DNA from 2 places in the Pantoea sp. Ae19-2 genome. Region 2 is predicted to be linked to the other one. Evidence: predicted binding sites of a transcription regulator. Region 2 holds the regulator's gene; the other holds the start of a gene.
The links. The regulator ArgR, encoded in region 2, controls arginine synthesis, uptake and breakdown. The targets are predictions, from matches to a motif close to ANTGAATAAAAATACANT.

Region 1: the regulator ArgR is predicted to act here: its motif matches at 6,678-6,695, upstream of argF (ornithine carbamoyltransferase).

What each region holds. Positions count from the first base shown of each region.
Region 1 covers NZ_JBCHWE010000001.1:3,375,986-3,386,816, forward strand. Annotated here, with positions in the region: gene pepA (leucyl aminopeptidase) at 1-65, shown strand, start outside; gene AAIE03_RS15570 (DNA polymerase III subunit chi) at 135-593, shown strand; gene AAIE03_RS15575 (valine--tRNA ligase) at 599-3,454, shown strand; gene AAIE03_RS15580 (hypothetical protein) at 3,503-4,723, opposite strand; gene AAIE03_RS15585 (GNAT family N-acetyltransferase) at 4,774-5,310, shown strand; gene miaE (tRNA isopentenyl-2-thiomethyl-A-37 hydroxylase MiaE) at 5,316-6,077, opposite strand; gene rraB (ribonuclease E inhibitor RraB) at 6,134-6,556, opposite strand; gene argF (ornithine carbamoyltransferase) at 6,720-7,727, shown strand; gene pyrB (aspartate carbamoyltransferase) at 7,973-8,908, shown strand; gene pyrI (aspartate carbamoyltransferase regulatory subunit) at 8,920-9,384, shown strand; gene ridA (2-iminobutanoate/2-iminopropanoate deaminase) at 9,467-9,853, shown strand; gene AAIE03_RS15620 (methyl-accepting chemotaxis protein) at 9,942-10,831, opposite strand, start outside.
Region 2 covers NZ_JBCHWE010000001.1:4,385,404-4,396,234, reverse strand. Annotated here, with positions in the region: gene mscM (miniconductance mechanosensitive channel MscM) at 1-3,146, shown strand, start outside; gene mdh (malate dehydrogenase) at 3,194-4,132, opposite strand; gene argR (transcriptional regulator ArgR) at 4,685-5,155, shown strand; gene yhcN (peroxide/acid stress response protein YhcN) at 5,650-5,913, shown strand; gene AAIE03_RS20275 (YdgH/BhsA/McbA-like domain containing protein) at 5,988-6,260, shown strand; gene yhcN (peroxide/acid stress response protein YhcN) at 6,354-6,617, shown strand; gene AAIE03_RS20265 (Rpn family recombination-promoting nuclease/putative transposase) at 6,877-7,845, opposite strand; gene AAIE03_RS20260 (barstar family protein) at 7,989-8,264, opposite strand; gene AAIE03_RS20255 (NAD-dependent succinate-semialdehyde dehydrogenase) at 8,320-9,774, opposite strand; gene aaeB (p-hydroxybenzoic acid efflux pump subunit AaeB) at 9,885-10,831, opposite strand, start outside.

The DNA.
Region 1 (10,831 bases), 1.0 Mb from region 2:
GTCGTCCGGTGCCGATGCTGTCGCAGTTCCTGTTGAATCGTGCTGGCCTGAACGGCGACGATTGATCGTACGGACAACCGAACCCATCGGGGCGGAGCTTACTCCGCCCTTCTTTTCTTTAAACAGGCAATTCGATGAAAAACGCAACCTTCTACGTGTTGGAAACCGATGCATCCAGCGATGGCTTAAGCGCCGTTGAAGCGCTGGTGTGCGATCTGGCGGAAACACGCTGGCGGGCCGGTAAGCGGGTGCTCATCGCCTGTGAAGATGAGCAGCAAGCCATTCGGCTTGATGAGGCGCTGTGGCAGCGCCCCGCCAACGCCTTTGTGCCGCACAATCTCGCCGGGGAAGGTCCGCGCTACGGCGCACCGGTTGAGCTGGCATGGCCGCAGCGTCGGGGCAATTCGCCACGCGACCTGCTGATCAGCCTGCTGCCGCAGTTCGCAGATTTTGCTACTGCTTTCCATGAAGTGATAGACTTCGTTCCTTACGAAGACGCTCTCAAACAGCTGGCGCGCGATCGCTACAAAGCGTATCGCAGCGTTGGCTTCCAATTGAATACGGCAACGCCGCCACAGCCGCAAACGACATAGCAGAAATGGATAAGACATATAACCCGCAAGATATCGAGCAGCCGCTTTACGAGCATTGGGAAAAGCAGGGCTACTTCAAACCGAATGGCGACACCAGCCAGGAAAGCTTTTGCATCATGATCCCGCCGCCGAACGTCACCGGTAGCTTGCACATGGGTCACGCCTTCCAGCAAACCATCATGGACACCATGATCCGCTACCAGCGCATGCAGGGCAAAAATACCCTGTGGCAGGCCGGTACCGATCACGCAGGCATCGCCACCCAGATGGTGGTTGAGCGCAAGATCGCCGCAGAAGAAGGCAAAACCCGTCAGGATTACGGTCGCGATGCGTTCATCGACAAAATCTGGCAGTGGAAAGCTGAATCGGGCGGCACCATTACCCGCCAGATGCGCCGCCTGGGCAACTCGGTTGACTGGGAGCGCGAGCGTTTCACCATGGACGATGGCCTGTCTAATGCGGTGAAAGAAGTGTTTGTGCGCCTGTACAAAGAAAACCTGATTTACCGTGGCAAGCGCCTGGTGAACTGGGATCCGAAGCTGCGTACGGCAATCTCTGACCTGGAAGTGGAAAACCGCGAGAGCAAAGGCTCGATGTGGCACATCCGTTATCCGCTGGCCGATGGCGCGAAAACCGCCGACGGTAAAGATTATCTGGTCGTCGCGACCACCCGTCCGGAAACCCTGTTGGGTGATACCGGCGTGGCGGTAAACCCGGAAGATCCGCGTTACAAAGATCTGATCGGTAAATTTATCATGCTGCCGCTGGTTAACCGCCTGATTCCTGTGGTGGGCGATGAGCACGCCGACATGGAAAAAGGCACCGGCTGCGTGAAAATCACCCCGGCGCATGACTTTAACGACTACGAAGTGGGCCGTCGTCATAAGCTGCCGATGATTAACATCCTGACCTTCGACGGCGATATCCGTGAAAGCGCCCAGGTTTATGACACCAACGGCGAAGCCAGCACCGCTTACAGCGACGCGATTCCTGCTGCTTTCCAGAAGATGGAGCGTTTTGCCGCCCGTAAGGCCATCGTGGCTGCGGTAGACGCGCTGGGCCTGCTGGAAGAGATCAAACCGCATGATCTCACCGTGCCTTACGGCGACCGTGGCGGCGTGGTCATTGAGCCGATGCTGACCGATCAGTGGTACGTGCGTACGGCACCGCTGGCAAAAGTCGCGGTTGAAGCGGTTGAGAATGGCGATATTCAGTTTGTACCGAAGCAGTACGAGAACATGTACTTCTCCTGGATGCGTGATATTCAGGACTGGTGTATTTCCCGTCAGCTGTGGTGGGGACACCGTATTCCGGCCTGGTATGACAACGACGGCAACGTTTATGTGGGTCGTACCGAAGACGAGGTTCGCGCCGAGAACAACCTGGCCGCCGATGTGGCGCTGCGTCAGGACGATGACGTGCTGGACACCTGGTTCTCATCAGGCCTGTGGACCTTCTCGACGCTGGGCTGGCCGGAAAATACCGAAGCCCTGCGCACCTTCCACCCCACCAGCGTGCTGGTGAGTGGCTTCGACATCATCTTCTTCTGGATTGCCCGCATGATCATGCTGACCATGCACTTCATCAAAGATGAAAACGGCAAGCCGCAGGTGCCGTTTAAAACCGTCTACATGACCGGTTTGATCCGCGACGAAGAAGGCCAGAAGATGTCGAAATCCAAGGGTAACGTGATTGACCCGCTGGATATGGTTGACGGCATTTCGCTGGAAGATCTGCTGGAAAAACGCACCGGCAACATGATGCAGCCGCAGCTGGCGGAAAAAATCCGCAAGCGTACCGAGAAGCAGTTCCCGAACGGCATTGAGCCATCAGGTACCGATGCCCTGCGCTTTACGCTGGCGGCGCTGGCCTCAACCGGCCGTGATATCAACTGGGACATGAAGCGCCTGGAAGGTTATCGCAACTTCTGTAACAAGCTGTGGAACGCCAGCCGCTTTGTGCTGATGAACACCGAAGACCAGGACTGCGGTCAGAACGGCGGCGAGATGACGCTGTCGCTGGCGGATCGCTGGATTCTGACCGAGTTCAACCACACGGTAAAAGCCTACCGTGAGGCGCTGGACAGCTATCGTTTCGATATCGCTGCCAACATCCTGTATGACTTCACCTGGAACCAGTTCTGCGACTGGTACCTGGAGCTGACTAAGCCGGTCATGAACAGCGGCAGTGAATCCGAGCTGCGCGGCACGCGCCATACGCTGGTTCACGTACTGGAAGCGCTGCTGCGCCTGGCGCACCCGATCATTCCGTTTATCACGGAAACTATCTGGCAGCGCGTGAAAGGCCTGAAAAACATCAGCGATGACACCATCATGCTGCAGCCGTTCCCGCAGTTTGATGCAGCGAAAGAAGATGCCGAAGCCAAAGCCGACATCGAGTGGATGAAGCAGGCGATCATCGCGGTCCGTAATATCCGTGCGGAGATGAACATCGCGCCCAGCAAGCTGCTGGATGTGCTGCTACGCGACTGCTCCCCGGCGGCCCAGCGCCGCGTTGAGGCCAACCGTAACTTCCTGTCACGCCTGGCGCGACTGGAAAGCCTGACCATTCTGCCTGCGGGCGAGAAAGGCCCGGTGTCGGTGACCAAAATCGTGGAAGGCGCCGAGCTGCTGATCCCGATGGCGGATCTGGTGGATAAAACCGCCGAGCTGGAGCGCCTGGCCAAAGAGCTGCTGAAGCTGGATGTGGAAATCGAGAAGATCCAGACCAAGCTGGCTAACGAAGGCTTTGTGTCCCGTGCCCCGGAAGCGGTCGTTGCCAAAGAGCGCGAGCGCGTCGCCGAGATGGAACAGTCAAAAGCAAAACTGATTGAACAGCAGGCGGTGATTGCCGCGCTGTAATCGTTCTGGTTTGCTTTCGCTAAAGCCCACGCGCCGACGTGGGCTTTTTTATGGCTTCATTTGCGGCGCATTGGGGAGTAGCGCGTTCAAGACCGCCGCCGTCGTCACCTTATCGCCCTTAATCAAGAGACAGTTCTGGCTCATGCCAACCAGGTCCGCTTTGGCTTTCTCATCTGCCTGCCATAGGAAGGCATTCCTTTTCAGCGCCCTTTGCCTGAGCGCCTTTAAACGTGCCGGGCAGATCAGGTGGGTTTCGCCGTTGGTAAATGCCTCGATGCCTGTAATCAAACGTGCATCGCCCGTCGCTTTACTGGGCCCCCAGACAGAAGTGGGGAAGTAATAGGCCGGGAAGTCTTTCGACGGCACGGAAAACACCTTTTCGTGCCAGGACGCCATGCCGACGATTTCAATCGCACGCTGATTAATCTGCACCAGCTGAACAGAAAACAGCGTAAACACGCCGAGGACCAGCCCAGGTGAAAACGCCAAAATGGGTTTGAAGCCATGATGCGCTTTTATTTTATTAGTCAACAGTGAGAACAGCGCCGGCATAAAGAGCAGCAGATATAAACCGGTAATAATAAAATACTGCGGCAGGGTATTTTTCGCTGAGAAATAGATATCACCTGGCAATAGAAACAACAGCGGTAGAAAAGAGACCAGGGATACAAACACGGCGTAAATAACGTAACGAAGATTGATGACAACCACGTTCAAGCTTATTTCCGCCAGACAAAATTTTCTTTTAAGGCGGGTGCTTAAGTCGTTATTCGCCGACCGCATGCGCTTCAGCCTGGCAAGCAACTGGCGGTGATGTTGCTGCCGAAGCCGATTAACTCGGTGATTAACCAAACTGTGTACGCCTGTGGCCACGGCACCTGCCGCGGATAATATCAGCCAGGCATCTGAACTTTCTCCAAAATAGATCGCTGTAAAGGCTGTAAGAAAGGCGCTAAAGGCGGTTATTGCGCAGCAGCCTTCGTTATAGCGCCGCGTCGGGCGAGCTTTTTTGCCCTTTTGCAAGGCGGATAATGAACAGAGCCCGGAGGGAATAAGTAACGTGACCGAAAATACGCTGAAAAACAGTATCGAGGTGATAAGGACAGCAATAACGCCAGCCACATTATTTATTATCAGCGGAAAAACATCCGGCCTGCCAATCCATTGAAAATATGCCCAGACGTTGATAAAGCCGACAATAATAAAGAAAGGGAAAAGGTCTTTAATGGTTTTAAAACTGAAACGGGAAAACACGTTATACGCCTCCATGCACGGTGAACAATATTGCTTTTACCCGACGATAATGCTATTTCTGACGCATGTCTAACCTGATTCCGTCACGCTGCCCCGTTATGATCCCTGATACTCAGCCGCAACCCTTGCTGCGTCCTATCGTCGCCGACGACAATCCTCATATCGCCCGGGTGATCCGCGACGTTTCTGCGGAATTTGGCCTGACGGCGGACAAAGGCTATACCGTGGCCGATCCCAATCTGGACCAGCTTTATGAACTTTACAGCGCCGGGCACAGCGCCTACTGGATTGTGGAACATCAGGGAAAAGTGATGGGCGGCGGCGGCATTGCCCCCCTAGCCTGCAGCGCGCCGGATATCTGTGAGCTGCAAAAGATGTATTTCCTGCCGGGCATCCGTGGCCTCGGCGTGGCGCGTGAACTGGCGCTGCTTGCCATGGAACACGCACGCCAGCGCGGCTTTCGTCGCTGCTATCTGGAAACCACCGGCAGCTTAACCCGCGCCATTAAGCTCTATGAATCGCTGGGTTTTGCCCGCATCGACCATGCGCTGGGCTGTACCGGACATGGTGACTGCGAGTTCAGGATGCTGAAAACGCTGTAATGCGCTTAAAACGCCGGAACACCGCTGTGAAAGCGCAGCTCCGTGTCCGGTTCACTGATTAGCCTGGCCTCCGCTTCCCCAATCGCCCGCACGCGCGCCGAAATGTCTTTCGGTGAGATCTGCGCGGCCAGCGCCAGGTAATCCTGGTAATGCCGGGCTTCTGAACGCAGTAGCGAGATATAAAACTTCTCTAATTCGCTATCCAGATAAGGCGCCAGGCTGGCAAAGCGTTCGCAGGAACGCGCCTCAATATAGGCACCGCAAATCAGCTTATCCACCAGCGTATCGGGTTCGTGGGTGGTCACTTCACGCAGCAGGCCTTTGGCGTAACGGCTTGAGGTGATTTTCTGATAGACCAGCCCGCGCGCCTGCATAATTTCCCACACCTGATAAAAGTGATGCAGCTCTTCTTTGATCAGCAGCACCATTTTCTCAACCAGATCGTCCGCCCAGGGAAGCTCGTTACGCACAATAATGGCTTTGGTCAGATTTTTATGGGCGTTGATAAAATCGCTGTCGCCGTCCTCGCGGAAGATAAAATTCTCGTAAGGCTTCAGCCACGCCAGAATCCGGTCACCGCTGGGTTTGTCGGCAACGTATTTGCGGATCAGCCACACGGCGGTCTGGGCCGCTTTCAGTTCGCATACCAGATGGTCGGTGAGCAGCAGGGTCAGGTTTTCCGGTTTACGCGCCTCAAGGATCCAGGCCTGAGGCGTGCGGCAGAGCAAAAATTGATGTATCGGTTCAAGTAAAGGTGCGTAATTCATGGATGTCAGACAGGGCCGGAGAACAGGAAAGGCGGAGCAGGCTCCGCCGGTGTTGATTAGTGGCGAATGCCGTTGTCGTCTTCGTCGATAGCCTCGCCGTCGTCTTCGTCGTCATCCTGGGCGTTCGGGTCTTCGAAGTAGGTACCCCAGCCGTCATAGTCGACGTTGTATTTGGCTACCAGGTTCACCAACTGCTCCACCTGGGCATCAATCAGCTCCGCTTTCAGCGCGCCTTCGCTGAGGATGTCCACACACATCACGGTAGTGCCGTCTTCCAGCTCCAGCTCTTCTGGCTCGGTGACTTCATAGCCCAGTTTAAAGGCGTCCACCGCCGCTTTTTCCAGCGAGTCGAAGTTGTTACAGGAGAGATGGTGCTCAATGGTATAGAGCGCATCGGGATCGCTGCCATCCTCTAACAGTTCTTCGATGATCAGCCGCGTCTCTTCACGCTGCTCTTCCAACAATGCTTCAAATGCCATGGCGATATCCTCTCTGAGTTCGGCAATAAGTGATTATTTTCCCATACTGCCTGTCGCGCCACTACACAAAACAGAAAAGATTATTCTCGCCAGGGTTGAAAATGCATATTCATACGGTTAAATTGAATTTTAATTCATTATAAACCCCGTACCGGAGTGCTGTATGAGTCAGTTGTATCAACGTCATTTCCTCAGGCTGCTGGATTTTACCCCGGCTGAGATTGACTACTTGCTTACCCTGTCCGCCGAATTAAAACGCGCAAAAAAAACCGCCAGTGAAACCCAGTACCTGAAAGGCAAAAACATCGCGCTCATCTTCGAAAAAGACTCGACCCGTACCCGATGCTCTTTCGAAGTTGCCGCTTACGATCAGGGGGCAAACGTCACTTACCTCGGCCCAAGCGGCAGCCAGATCGGCCATAAAGAGTCGATGAAAGACACCGCGCGCGTGTTAGGCCGCATGTATGACGGTATTCAGTATCGGGGTTACGGTCAGGCACTGGTCGAAACCCTGGCGGAACATGCTGGCGTGCCGGTGTGGAACGGCCTGACCACCGAGTTCCACCCAACGCAGCTGCTGGCCGATCTGCTGACCATGCAGGAGCATCTGCCAGGCAAGCCGCTCAGTGAGATGACCCTGGTGTACGTGGGCGATGCTCGCAACAATATGGGTAACAGCATGCTGGAAGCGGCGGCACAGGTTGGCTTAGATCTGCGTATGGTCGCACCGCAAAGCTGCTGGCCGGAAGCCGACCTGGTGGCCCAGTGCCGTCAGGTTGCCGAACAGAACGGCGGCAAAATCACCCTGACGGCAGATATTGCCGAGGGTGTGAAAGGCGCCGATTTCATCTATACCGACGTCTGGGTTTCCATGGGTGAAGCCAAAGCAGTGTGGGAAGAACGTATTGCCCTGCTGCGCGACTATCAGGTCAATCACGCGATGCTCGCGCTGACCGGCAATCCGCAGGTGAAATTCCTGCACTGCTTACCGGCCTTCCATGACGATCAGACCACGCTGGGCCGTCAGATGGCGGAACAGTACGGCCTGCAGGATGGCATGGAGGTCAGCAATGACGTCTTTGAGTCGGCGCACAGCATCGTATTCGATCAGGCGGAAAACCGGATGCACACCATTAAAGCGGTGATGGTGGCCACGCTGGGACAGCGCTAATCGGGCTGCCGCAAACGTTTACCTGTGGCGCGATTTTTCCTTGATGCGCATGCCTGATGGCGTATAATGCGCCACAATTTGCCGGAGGAAACATGCAACAGCATCGTGCACAATGTGACGCGCTACCTCGCCTCAACGCAGGCGGCACCGCTGTTTCTTTCCGTCATCGAACCGATCTTAAAAAAGCCCCTTTCTAAGGGGCTTTTTTTTGTCCGCAATCCGGCCGCGCCGCAGAGGAGAGAGCTATGGCTAACCCGCTATATCGCAAGCACATCATTTCAATTAACGATCTCAGCCGCGACGAGCTGGAGCTGGTCCTGCACACCGCTGCGCAGCTTAAAGCACATCCCCAGCCGGAACTGCTGAAACATAACGTGATCGCCAGCTGCTTCTTTGAGGCCTCGACCCGCACCCGGCTGTCGTTTGAAACCGCCATCCATCGCCTGGGCGCCTCTGCGGTGGGCTTCGCCGATGGCAGCAATACGTCACTGGGTAAAAAAGGGGAAACCCTGGCCGATACCATTTCAGTTATCAGCACCTACGTGGATGCCATCGTGATGCGTCATCCGCAGGAGGGCGCCGCGCGGCTGGCCACCGAGTTTTCCAACGGCATCCCGATTCTGAATGCCGGAGACGGCGCAAATCAGCACCCAACGCAAACGCTGCTGGACCTGTTCACCATTCGTGAAACCCAGGGGCGCCTCAGCAACCTGAACGTGGCGATGGTGGGTGACCTGAAATATGGGCGCACCGTGCACTCTCTGACCCAGGCGCTGGCGAAGTTTGACGGCAACCGCTTCTTCTTTATCGCCCCGGACGCGCTGGCGATGCCGGCATATATTACCGATATGCTGGACGAGCAAAATATCACCTGGTCACGTCACGACAGCTTTGAAGAGGTGATGCCGGATCTGGATATTCTCTACATGACCCGGGTGCAAAAAGAGCGGCTTGACCCTTCAGAATATGCCAACGTCAAAGCGCAGTTTATTTTACGCGCCGCAGACCTGAACGGTGCGCGCGACAACATGAAGGTGCTGCACCCGCTGCCGCGCATCGATGAAATCACCACCGACGTGGACAGCACGCCGTACGCCTGGTACTTCCAGCAGGCCGGTAACGGCATCTACGCACGCCAGGCTTTACTGGCACTGGTTTTAAACAGCGACACCGCCCTGTAAGGAGTGACAGTATGAGCCAGGATAACAAACTGCAGGTCGAAGCCATCAAAAACGGCACGGTTATCGATCACATCCCTGCGCAGGTAGGCTTTAAGCTCCTGTCGCTGTTTCGCCTGACCGAAACCGACCAGCGCATCACCATCGGCCTGAATCTGCCGTCGGGGGAAATGGGCCGCAAAGATTTGATTAAGATCGAGAACACCTATCTCACGGAAGATCAGATCAATCAGCTGGCGTTTTATGCGCCGCACGCCACCGTCAACCGCATTGATGACTATGAAGTGGTGGCCAAGATCGCCCCTGCGCTACCGGATCGCATCGATCGGGTGCTGACCTGCCCGAACAGCAACTGCATCAGCCGCAGCGAACCGGTGTTCTCCAGCTTCGCCGTGAAGCACCGCGCCGATGAGGTACACCTCAAGTGTAAATACTGTGAGAAAGAGTTCGCCCGTCATGTGGTATTGGGTCACTTTTAATCGGCCCTGCCGCGCTTATAATGAACCGCGTTTTATGGCGGGCAGCGCCTTTGCTGCCCCGGCCTTACTCTAAGGAGAAATGATGTCTCGTGAAATCAGTACGGAAAAAGCCCCAGCGGCTATCGGCCCCTACGTGCAGGGCGTTGATCTCGGCAGCATGATCATCACCTCGGGTCAGATTCCGGTGAACCCGGCCACGGGCGACGTTGCTGAAGACGTATCGGCACAGGCGCGCCAGTCGCTGGAAAACGTGAAGGCGATCGTCGAAGCGGCGGGCCTGAAGGTTGCCGATATCGTGAAAACCACGGTATTCGTGAAAGATTTGAATGACTTTGCGACCGTAAACGCCACCTACGAAGCCTTCTTTACCGAGCACAATGCGCCCTTCCCGGCGCGCTCCTGCGTGGAAGTGGCCCGTCTGCCCAAAGATGTGAAGATTGAGATTGAAGCGATCGCGCTGCGTCGCTGATAAAAAAGCGTGCGCACTGCGTGCGCACGCGGCTTTCAGTCTGGCGTAACTGACCGCCGACCTTTCGTTATATTTTCAAACTGTCCGCTTAAAAACGCTGCCAGTTATCCTGCCCACTTGTCGCCAGTGCCAGCACCGGTTTAGGTGCCCTGACGGCTGCAGGGTTGCGCTGTGGCGTCTCCCCTGAGGCCGACGGACCGGCAAGCGTAAACTTCCGCACCAGCGCAGCAAGCGTATCGGCCTGTTCCTGTAGAGAGAGCGACGCGGCTGAGGCTTCTTCGACCAGGGCCGCATTCTGCTGAGTCACATCGTCCATCTGATTGACCGCCTGATGGACCTGCGAAATTCCCTGACTCTGCTCGGTGGCCGCCGCAGCGATTTCGTTAACCAGATCGGTGACCTGACTGACCGCACCGCGCATCGTCTCCATATTGTGGTTCACGTTATCCGCCTGGGAGGTTCCCGATTCGATCAACGCGTTCGACGACTGAATCAGCCCTTTGATTTCACGGGCAGCGGTGGTGGAACGCTGCGACAGGTTGCGCACTTCGCCTGCTACGACGGCAAAGCCGCGCCCATGTTCGCCGGCACGTGCCGCTTCAACCGCCGCATTGAGCGCCAGAATGTTGGTCTGAAACGCAATGCCTTCAATCAGGGTGATGATGTCGCCCACCTTGCCCGAACTGTCGCGAATCAAGGCCATGGTATTCAGCATGGTATTGAGTGCCGCAGAACTGGTGTCAGAGAGATTGCGCGTGTTTTCTGCAAGGTGACTTGCCTGGCGCGTGTTGTCTGCGGTCTGCCTGACAGTTTCGCTGATCTGGGTCATGCTGGCCGCGGTTTGCTCCAGCGAGGCCGCCTGCTCTTCCGTGCGGGCCGACAAATCTTCATTGCCTGCCGCAATCTGTGCCGATGCACTGCTGACCGACTGTGAGGCGCTGCTGACCGCGTGCAGGGCAGAAGAGATGCTTTCCATCA
Region 2 (10,831 bases):
ATGATGCCCTCGAACGCGCACAACAGTATCAACAGGTTATTGACGATTTTCCGCGCCTTGCCCGCGAGTTAAGGCAGCAAATCGCCACGCTTAACGACAACGCTAAAACCGTGCGCAGCACGATGAGCAGCGCAGAGCTGGAACAAGAGATTCTGCAAATCAGCAGTCAGCTGATTGAAGAAGGACGCCAGGCCCAGCAGGAGCAGGACCGTGCCAGAGAGATCAGTGATTCCCTGTCGCAGTTGCCACAGCAGCAAACGGAAGCGCGCCGGGCACTGACCGAGAGCGAACGGCGCTTACAGAGTGCCGGCAGCGCTGCCACTCCAGTAGGTCAGGCCCAACTGGTGGCTCGCCAGGCAGAAAATGCCGCCAATAAAGCCAAAGTCGATGAGTATGAGCTGGCGCAGTTGTCGGCCAACAATCGCCAGGAGCTGGCTCGCATGCGCGCCGAGGTGCATCAGCGCAAAGTGACCCAGCTTGATAATTATCTGCAGGCTTTACGTAATCAACTGAATGAACAACGTCAGCGCGAGGCCGAAACGGCGCTGGCGCGTACGGAACAGCTGGCGGAAAACAGTGGTGATTTACCGCCCGAGATCAGTGAGCAGTTTCGGGTTAACCGCGATTTGTCCGGTGCGCTGAATCAGCAGGCACAGCGCATGGATCTGGTGGCATCGCAACAGCGCCTCGCCACCAATCAAATTATTCAGGTCCGTCAGGCGCTGGCAACGTTGCGGGAACAATCCCAGTGGCTGGGTGCCTCTAACCTGCTCGGCGATGCGCTTCGGGCACAGGTGGCGCGTTTACCCGATATGCCGAAATCTCAGCAAATCGATAATGAAATGGCACAGCTGCGCGTTCAGCGCCTGCATTATGAAGATCTTCTGGAACGACAGAATGCGCTTCGCAAAGCACATCAGGCGGACGGGCAGCCTTTTACCAGCGACCAAAAGCGCATTCTGGATGCACAGTTAAAAACGCAGCGAGAATTGCTGAACTCCCTGATATCCGGCTGCGATACGCTGATTCTGGAAATCACTAAACTCAAGGTCGCCAATACGCAGCTTCAGGATGCGTTAACCGAAGTCAAAGACGCCACGCACCGCTATCTGTTCTGGACAGCAGATGTCAGCCCCATTTCATTGAGCTATCCTCTGGACGTGGCTAAAGGCCTGTCGCACCTGCTTACGCTGGATACGCTTGGGCAGCTTGGCAAAGCTCTGGCAATGATGTTTACCAGCCGCAGCACCGTCCTGCCCATTTTGGGTGCCGTGTTGCTGGTCGGTTTTAGCCTGAGTACACGCCGTCACTTCAACGCTTTTTTGGAACGCTCAGCCAGTAAGGTTGGTAAGGTCACCCAGGATCGCTTCCGCCTGACCATCCGCACTGTTTTCTGGTCAATTCTGGTCGCGCTTCCGCTTCCTGTGCTTTGGGCAACCCTGGGATACGGGCTGCAAAACGCCTGGCCGTATCCGGTAGCCGTTGCTATCGGCGATGGCATTACGGCGACGCTGCCTCTGCTGTGGATATTCATGGTCAGCGCCCAGTTTGCCCGCGCCAACGGTTTGTTCATTGTGCATTTCCGCTGGCCGCAGGTACGCGTTGCGCGTGCCATGCGTTACTACTCGTTGAGTATTGGCCTGATCGTGCCGCTGATTATGCTGCTGATCACCTTTGATAACCTTGACGATCGTCTTTTCTCTGCCACCCTGGGCCGACTGTGTTTTATTTTGATCTGTGGCGCCCTGAGTCTTGTTACGGTAAGTCTAAAACGTGCAGGGATCCCTCTTTATCTTGATAAAGAGGGCAACGGCGAAAACATGATTAACCGCCTGCTGTGGAATATTATGATCGCCATTCCATTGCTGGCCGCGCTGGCCTCCATGATTGGTTACCTTGAAACAGCGCAGGCGCTGCTGGCACGTCTGGAAACCTCGGTGGCAATCTGGTTTTTCCTGCTGGTTATTTACCATATCATTCGCCGCTGGATGCTGATTCAACGACGCAGGCTGGGGTTCGATCGCGCACGCCAGCGCCGGGCCGATATGCTGGCCAATCGCGCGCGCAACGAAGAAGAAAAAGATCAGGCGCAAAATACTGACGTTATTGAAATAGAAGAGCCCGTGATTGATTTGGACGCCATCAGTGCTCAGTCACTGCGCCTGGTCAGGTCAATCCTGACGCTGATTGCGCTGGTGTCAGTCATTGTCCTGTGGTCGGAAATCCACTCTGCGTTTGGTTTCCTTGAGAATATTCGTTTATGGGATGTCAACACCTCCGTTCAGGGCGTGGAGAGTATTCAACCCATTACGCTGGGCGCCGTTCTGATCGCCATCCTGGTGTTCGTGATTACGACGCAGCTGGTGCGCAATATGCCGGCCCTCCTTGAGCTGGCCCTGCTGCAGCATCTTGATTTGTCGCCAGGCACCGGCTATGCCATTACCACGCTGACCAAGTATTTGCTGCTGCTAATTGGTGGCTTGCTCGGCTTCTCATTGATTGGGATTGAATGGTCCAAGCTGCAATGGCTGGTGACCGGCCTGGGCGTTGGGTTGGGATTTGGCCTGCAGGAGATTTTTGCGAACTTTATCTCCGGCCTGATTATTTTGTTTGAAAAACCCATTCGTATTGGCGATACCGTTACTATTCGCGATCTGACCGGCAGCATTACGCGCATCAATACCCGCGCCACGACAATTACAGACTGGGATCGCAAAGAGATCATCGTGCCTAATAAGGCCTTTATTACAGAACAGTTTGTTAACTGGTCGCTGTCGGACTCCGTCACGCGCGTCGTGCTGACCATACCCGCTCCCGCACAGGTAAGCAGCGAGGAGGTCACCACGTTGCTGAAGCTGGCTGCAGAACGTTGTAGCTACGTTCTGGATACACCGCCGCCGGAAGTGTTTCTGGTTGACCTGCAGCAGGGAATACAGTTATTTGAGCTACGCGTACACGCCGCTGAAATGGGCCATCGCATGCCGCTTCGCCATGAACTGCATCAGCTTATTCTGCACGGCTTTGCAGAACATGGTATCGAAATGCCTTTCCCACCCTTCCAGATGCGGGTAGAAACCTTAAGCAGAAAAACGCCTGCCGGAAATGGTGCGTCGACGACGCGGACTTTTAAATCAGGCGGATTATAAAAAAACGCCCGGTCTGACCGGGCGCTTTCCTGTTCGGGCTGCGGGGGTTATTGCTTCACAAAAGCTTCGCCCTGCGCGATATCTTTTTTCAGTGTTTCCAGCATGCCATCCAGCGCCTGCTGTTCGAACGGGCTAAGGGCACCAACAGGCTTACGCTCCGCCACGCCGTTTTTACCTAACAGCAGGGGCTGAGAGAAGAAGCGGGCATGCTCGCCATCGCCTTCCACGTAGGCACACTCCACAACGTTCGCTTCGCCGTTTAAGGCACGTACCAGCGATAAACCGAAACGGGCGGCGGCCTGCCCCATGGATAACGTTGCTGACCCCCCACCGGCTTTCGCTTCCACCACTTCTGTACCGGCGTTTTGAATACGTTTGGTGAGGTCAGCCACTTCCTGATCGCTAAAGCTGACGCCCGCAACCTGGGACAGTAATGGCAGAATAGTGACGCCTGAGTGTCCCCCCACCACGGGCACGTTCACCTCGCCAGGCTGTTTGCCTTTCAGCTCAGCGACAAAGGTATTGGCGCGAATAATGTCCAGCGTTGTCACGCCAAACAGTCGATTCTTGTCATAAACACCGTGTTTCTTCAGGACCTCGGCCGCAATCGCCACCGTCGTGTTAACCGGATTGGTGATCACCCCAATTAACGCTTTCGGCGCTGTCGTAGCAACCTGCTCAATCAAATTACGCACGATGCCGGCATTGACGTTAAACAAATCGGCCCGATCCATACCAGGCTTACGCGCTACCCCAGCAGAGATGAGCACGACATCCGCACCTTTTAAAGCCGGGGTGGCATCTTCCCCACTAAAACCCTTAACGTTAACTGCGGTAGGAATGTGGCTGAGATCGACCGCGACGCCAGGCGTGACGGGCGCGATGTCGTAGAGAGAAAGTTCTGAACCTGCGGGAAGCTGGGTTTTGAGTAGAAGTGCTAGCGCCTGGCCTATGCCACCAGCGGCACCGAGTACGGCAACTTTCATTCATAACTCCTTATTAAGGTGGGGCAGAGAAGAGCCGAAATTCCATCTGTGTCAGACCTTAATCAACTGCTCAGGTGATGACGGGTATCCGAGACTATTTTACGCGCTAATGCCCGCAGTCTCGGGATTTTAAAACTTACTTATCATCGCTATATCGTCCTCATCCTGCGTTGCAGACAACGAGCTAACCTGTTTGCCGTGTCAGGGCTACCTCAGGTAAGCGCCGACGACGGTGACGGGATTTCTCTCCAACTGTTGCGCGGGAGTTGGCCGGTATCACCTGAAATCGACAACCTTGACGTCGGCAGACAGAGAACGGCAGTGTAAATTTTTATTTTCTTACCTCATCAATAATATAACAGCTTTGCAACCTTTGCCTTTCCAGGCTGTGAGCTGGGTTTTGGTCTGAGTAAATTCTTTGCTATTATCGCCGCCCGCCATGGATACCGCCCCGTTCAATTAACAACCAATTGCATAAAAATTCATTTATATGCATAATAATGACTTTGCTGCGGTCTGTTCCGCGGTTTTTCTTACATTTGCTGGTAAATTATGCGAAACCCATCGAAACAAGACGATCTGATCAAAGCCTTCAAGGCTTTATTAAAAGAAGAAAAATTCAGTTCTCAGGGCGAAATTGTTCAGGCGCTTCAGGAAGACGGCTTTGAGAACATCAACCAGTCCAAAGTTTCCCGGATGCTGACAAAGTTTGGCGCGGTGCGGACCCGCAATGCCAAAATGGAGATGGTGTACTGTTTGCCTGCCGAGCTGGGCGTGCCGACAACAACCAGTCCATTGAAGAATCTGGTTCTGGATATTGACTACAATGATGCGCTGGTCGTGATCCATACCAGCCCTGGCGCAGCGCAGCTGATCGCTCGCCTGCTGGATTCTCTGGGTAAATCTGAGGGGATTCTGGGAACGATTGCGGGTGATGACACCATTTTTATCACGCCGGCACGCGCCTTTACCGTCAAACAACTTCACGATGCTATCCTCGTCCTGTTTGAACAAGAGCTATAGTCGTTCCCGCTAACCGGCAGCACATCGCCGGTTTATTCTGCCCGTTATCCCCCTCTTCCTTCTGTCAGCTCTCTTTCAGCCGATACGTTACTTTTCAAGGCATTACTCTTTAGCCGCGTCGTTTTCAGCACATAAAATATTGGTCATACCCTTTGCCACCTTTAACATTACGCGCTATTTTACACTGCTTTATATTCAAATACTGGCGTCATCACCCAGACCAAAACAGATAAGCAGCCAGATCAACCATGATTTTTCGCACTAAAAGTTAAAGTAACGTATCTTACTGTTTTTATGCGTAATTACCCATCTGTAGTGGCATTTTAGCCATTTTTAATAACTTTTAGTTATTAAAAAATCCCAAATGGTTAAATTGCATCAACAAAACATTATTAGGCAGGTATTAATTTCTGCCGTTATTAGTCCTATACTTAGTTTCGTGATGTGAATCACACTAATAAAAAAGAAGAACAACCAGGACGAGGACATCTTTTATGAAAACTAAATCTACCATCGCTGCCTTGAGCATTTTATCTGCCCTGTCATTCGGCGCTTCTGCAGCAGATTATATTTCTGCTTCACAAGCACAAAATCTGCAGCCTGTTGGCACGGTAAGCGTGAGCGGTGTGGCCGGCGCGCCATCCGATATCAGACAGCAACTGAGCGATAAAGCCGATCAACAAGGCGCGAAAGCTTTCCGTGTTATTGAGGCCTATAACGACGGCAACTACCACGCGACGGCTGAGCTGTACAAATAAACTCGCAGGACCTGACAGGTAACCAGCGGTCCCAATGCGACCGCTGGTTAAACATCCTTACCGGAGAATGAATCATGAAAATCCAATTAACGATTGCCGCGCTGGGCGTGGCCTCACTGCTCTCTTTTGGTGCCAATGCCGCTAGCATGGTCACAAATCAGCAGGCGCAAGACATGAATCTGCAGCCGCTAAACCAAACAATTAGCGTAAGCGGTATCAATGGCGACCAGACCAACATCCGCCAGGTACTGTCTGAGAAAGCGGATGCACAAGGTGCAGGCCATTACCGCGTGATTGAGAACAACCGTGACGATACCTTCCACGTCACCGCCGAACTGTATAAATAATTCATCTGCGGCAATGTTGCCGCCCTGACAAAATCGATGACCCGCTCTATGTATGCCATTCCGCAGGTTGTTGATTGCTATGAGGAATAAATCATGAACATCAAATCAACCATCGCAACGATGAGTCTGCTCTCCGTGATCGCTTTTGGCGCTTCAGCAGCGCAGCTCGTCACGGCCGATCAAACGCAGAATCTGCAACCTGCAGGAACCGTAAGCATCAGTGGCGTTGCGGGTTCACCTATCGACTATCGCGCCCAGCTGTCCCAGAAAGCGGATGAACAAGGCGCAAGTGCCTATAAAATTATTGAGGCTAATACCGGTGACAGCTACCACATCACCGCGCAGCTGTATAAATAGTTCCTCGTCTGACGTATGACGAACCCTTTAGCCCCGCTCGCCGGGGCTTTTTTTTGCCTGAAACGCGCGGTGAGTGAACTGTGACAGGGGGTAAGCAAAGGCAGCCTTCATCCGCCAATGTTAATCGACGGGATTCAGCGACATAAAACGACATGAGCAGAAGAAGTCTGGCTTACGCGGGGGATTAATACGCTGTCAACAGTACCGTAAATCACAGCTGTCAACAGTACCGTAAATCACAGACCTAAGGCGCAATATATCAATGGGCAATCTGCGCCAAATCATCGTCTGACAGTCCGGTCATCTCTGCGACAAGGCTGGGAGGCAAACCGTTTTGCAGCATTGTTCGCGCGATTTTTAGTGCAGCCGACCGTTCTCCCTCACTGCGGCCTTTCACCAGGCCACGTTGTTCACCAAGCTGAAGGCCCTCTTCCAGGCCCTTTTCCATCCCCTTTTCAATGCCTTTCTGCTCAAGCTGTTGTGCGATGGTCATCAATGCATCCTCATGTTGCGGCACCCGCTGCGCCAGCGTTCTGACGAAAAGGTCAGCGTCCGCGGTTTCGCCCGCCTGTAAAAGATAGTTTACCAACGATATAACCTGTGATGAAGAGAGATAACCCGCCAGTGTGACAGGGGCCAGCTTATCGATGAGTTCTGCTAAATCTCTTTGATGAATATGCTTTTGCAGCAGTGTTAATGCAGCCATGCTGCGGTGGCCGACAATCTCCTCATCAGGAATCACCGTCACGTCCACTAGCGGAAAAGCGTTGCTGTAGAGCCGACTGGCGAAGGCGGGAATCGAAAATTCGTCCAGCCAGCGGGTACTATAGGGATAGGGACTGCGTTTGCCACTGTAGAATAAAATCGGAATGACTAACGGGAGTTTTTTGTGCCCGGCATCCAGGTGCCGCTGCATTGCCGCAATGGCATAACGCATCAGTCTGAATGCCATATGCCTGTCAGGTGATGACTGATGTTCAATCAACACATGGATATAGCCATCATCGCGGCTTGTGGTTTTTAGACTGTACAGTATATCGCTAAAATATTGCCGTAAGTCCTCTTCCACAAAAGCGCCAGACTCCAGTTTTAACGTATCCAGATCGCACAGCGCGAGAAACTCTGCCGGAAGATGCAATGCCATAAAATCACGGGCAATGGTGGGCTGGGACAAGAATTGACGGAATGTCGCATCATGGGGCGTGGGCGTGCCATTTTTACTTTTCATGTAACCTGTCCTGATGATGAGGTGGCAGGTTAGCACGACCTGAAAATGCTCAGCGTCAGCAAACGGTGACGTTGCGAGAGCTCTCGAGGAATTTCTCGCACGTGGGCGACCCGATAACACACGTTAGTCGGTCTTCAACGCTGTTAACGCTCTATTACGTTAAATTGCAGTTGTCCTTCCAGCTCCTCTTCCGCCTCGTCGAACAGCAGAATTAAGGCTCCATATCGCCGCTTCTGCCCTTGTCCTAAATTCACAAACTCTATTTTCAGGGGGAGAGGTAAACCTTTGCAGACAATGATGTCCCACAATCCATCCAAATCACAGATGGCGTACGCCTTTAAAGCAAAGCGTTCGCAAAATTGCCGTAAAAAATGGGCCTGATCGACAATCTCATTAAAATCAAAACGCTCGACTTTCATACTGGCGACTCCCGTTATCCGGTTCTGGGCGGCCCTGCGCCGCCCGGATGTTCATCTAACTTAACCCGCCGAGGTGCAGCGCTTTGACCTCCAGGTACTCATCCATCCCCAGTACCGATCCTTCACGTCCCAGACCAGACTCTTTCACGCCGCCAAAGGGGGCCAACTCTGTCGAGACCGCACACTCATTGATGCCAATCATTCCACTTTCGAGCGCGGCAGAGACCCGGAATACCCGCTGCAGGTTTTGCGTATAAAAATACGCCGCCAGCCCGTATTCCGTCTGGTTGGCACGACGGACAACCTCTTCTTCGTCATCAAAGCGGAAACAGGCTGCCACCGGGCCAAACGTTTCTTCCTGAGCCAGTTTCATGCCTTCATGTGCCTCAACAATGACCGTTGGCTGCCAAAAATTACCGCCCAGCGCGTGCCGCTGACCACCCGTCAGCACTTTTCCGCCCTGAGCAATGGCATCTTTGACATGCTCTTCGACTTTTTCTAATGCGGATGATTCGATTAACGGGCCGACGACCACGCCATTATCCATGCCGTTTCCGACGCTAAGCTTATCCACTTCAGCGGCCAGTTGGGTCGTAAAACGTTCGTAAACTGCACTGTGAATGAAAAAGCGGTTAACGCTGACACAAACCTGACCGGCATTGCGGAATTTATTGGCGATGGCTCCCTGCACGGCTGCATCGATATCTGCATCTTCAAAGACGATATAGGGCGCATTACCGCCCAGTTCCATCGAAACCTTTTTCATGGTTTCAGCAGCGTTACGCATTAGCGTTTTCCCCACTGCCGTCGAACCGGTAAAGGAAATTTTACGTACGGCTTTGCTGGCCATAATGGCATCGCTAATGGCATGCGTGTCGCCTGCTACACCGTTAAGCACGCCATCAGGGATGCCGGCTTTTTTTGCCAGCGCCAGTAAGGCAAATGCGGAAAGCGGTGTGTTATTCGCGGGTTTAATAATGCCTGTACATCCCGCTGCCAGCGCCGGGCCTAACTTACGTGTCAGCATCGCCATAGGGAAATTCCAGGGCGTGATAGCGGCGACGACGCCGACCGGCTCACGGGTTGCCAGAATGCGCGAGCCCGCTTTAGCAGGAGGGATGATTTCACCGTTAGCCCGTTTAGCTTGCTCGGCGAACCATTGAATAAAGCTGGCGGCATATTCCACTTCGCCTTCTGCTTCCTTGAGCGGCTTGCCTTGCTCCGTTGTCATTAACTCAGCCAGCCAGCGTTTGTGTTCAATGATTAACCTATACCAGCGGTACAGCAGTTCTGAACGCCCCTTGGCGGTCTGTGCTCGCCACGCTGGGAAAGCATCCTGGGCAGCCTTTATTGCAGCTTCCGTTTCCGTTTTTCCTGCTTTTGCCACCTGAGCGACGACCTCGCCCGTGGCAGGATTCGTCACGTCAAAGGTAGACGTGGTACGCAGCCATTGCCCGTTTACCAGATAGCCTGTCTGGAACAGTTCGCTGTCGTGCAGTAAAGAATGCATTAGGTGCTCCTGTCGGTTTGTCATCTGTCAGGAAAGTATAGATGGCAAAAATGACAGGTCAGATAACACGGGGGATCATCATGGCCGCCAGCGCTTGCCGCGGCCATAATTCAGATTTGGACGAGCGTATTTTGATATTTTTTCAGCATCTCAGCCAGTCGCGTTACCGGCTCGGTCACGCTGGTTGGGGCGTCATAGTGCGCCAGCTTGTGCTGATAGACATCCAGCTCTTTGAGTAACCGTTCGAAATAGTAACGGCGCTTTTCGTCACTGCGTACCGAGATGATCCGATCCGCCGTGTGACGCAGTTGGCGATGATACGCAGACAGATCGGCATTAACCAGCACATCGGCAGCACGTAATCGCTGATGACCAATAATTAAGGTCAGGGCAATGCGATATTTGTCGATGTCACCCGGGAACAGGTTAAGCAGTAAAAAGAGCTGCTGATAGAGTGCCGGAAGATGGTTTTCACGACGGCGAGCCTGGTTAGTGGTCATCGCCGAGACCGCCGCATACATGAAGCGGTTGAGCAATTTACGGCCCGTGCGCGCTTTGGACTTATCCCGAATCAACAGGATGACCATCAACGCAACGAAGCTGCCGATCCACTGTCCCAGCGCATTGTCGATAAACTGCGTAAAGTTGAACTGCATCGGATTATCCAGCACCAGCACGTTGATTGTGCCGACCATGGCTCCCAGCGTACCAATCTGCCTGCGCTGAATTAAAATGCCGGAAATAAACCCTAACAGGCCAATGGCAATGCACAGCAGCACGGCACTTTGTTGGGTGTTGGGCAAAATATACATGAAATAGAGTGCGCCCAGCGGGACCGCCACCGTCATACCGTAAACAAAGTCTTTAGCCATCATGAGCGGATTGGGCATGCGCATCGCCAGTGCCGTAATCACGCCCAACATGACCATACAGCCGCTACCTGATGTCCAGCCGGTATAGAGCCAGAACAGCGAACCGAGCGCAGTCGCTACAAAGGTGCGAACACCGTTAATCATCGCATGGTGGTTTTCAGCAGAACGCGCCTGAATCACGACCT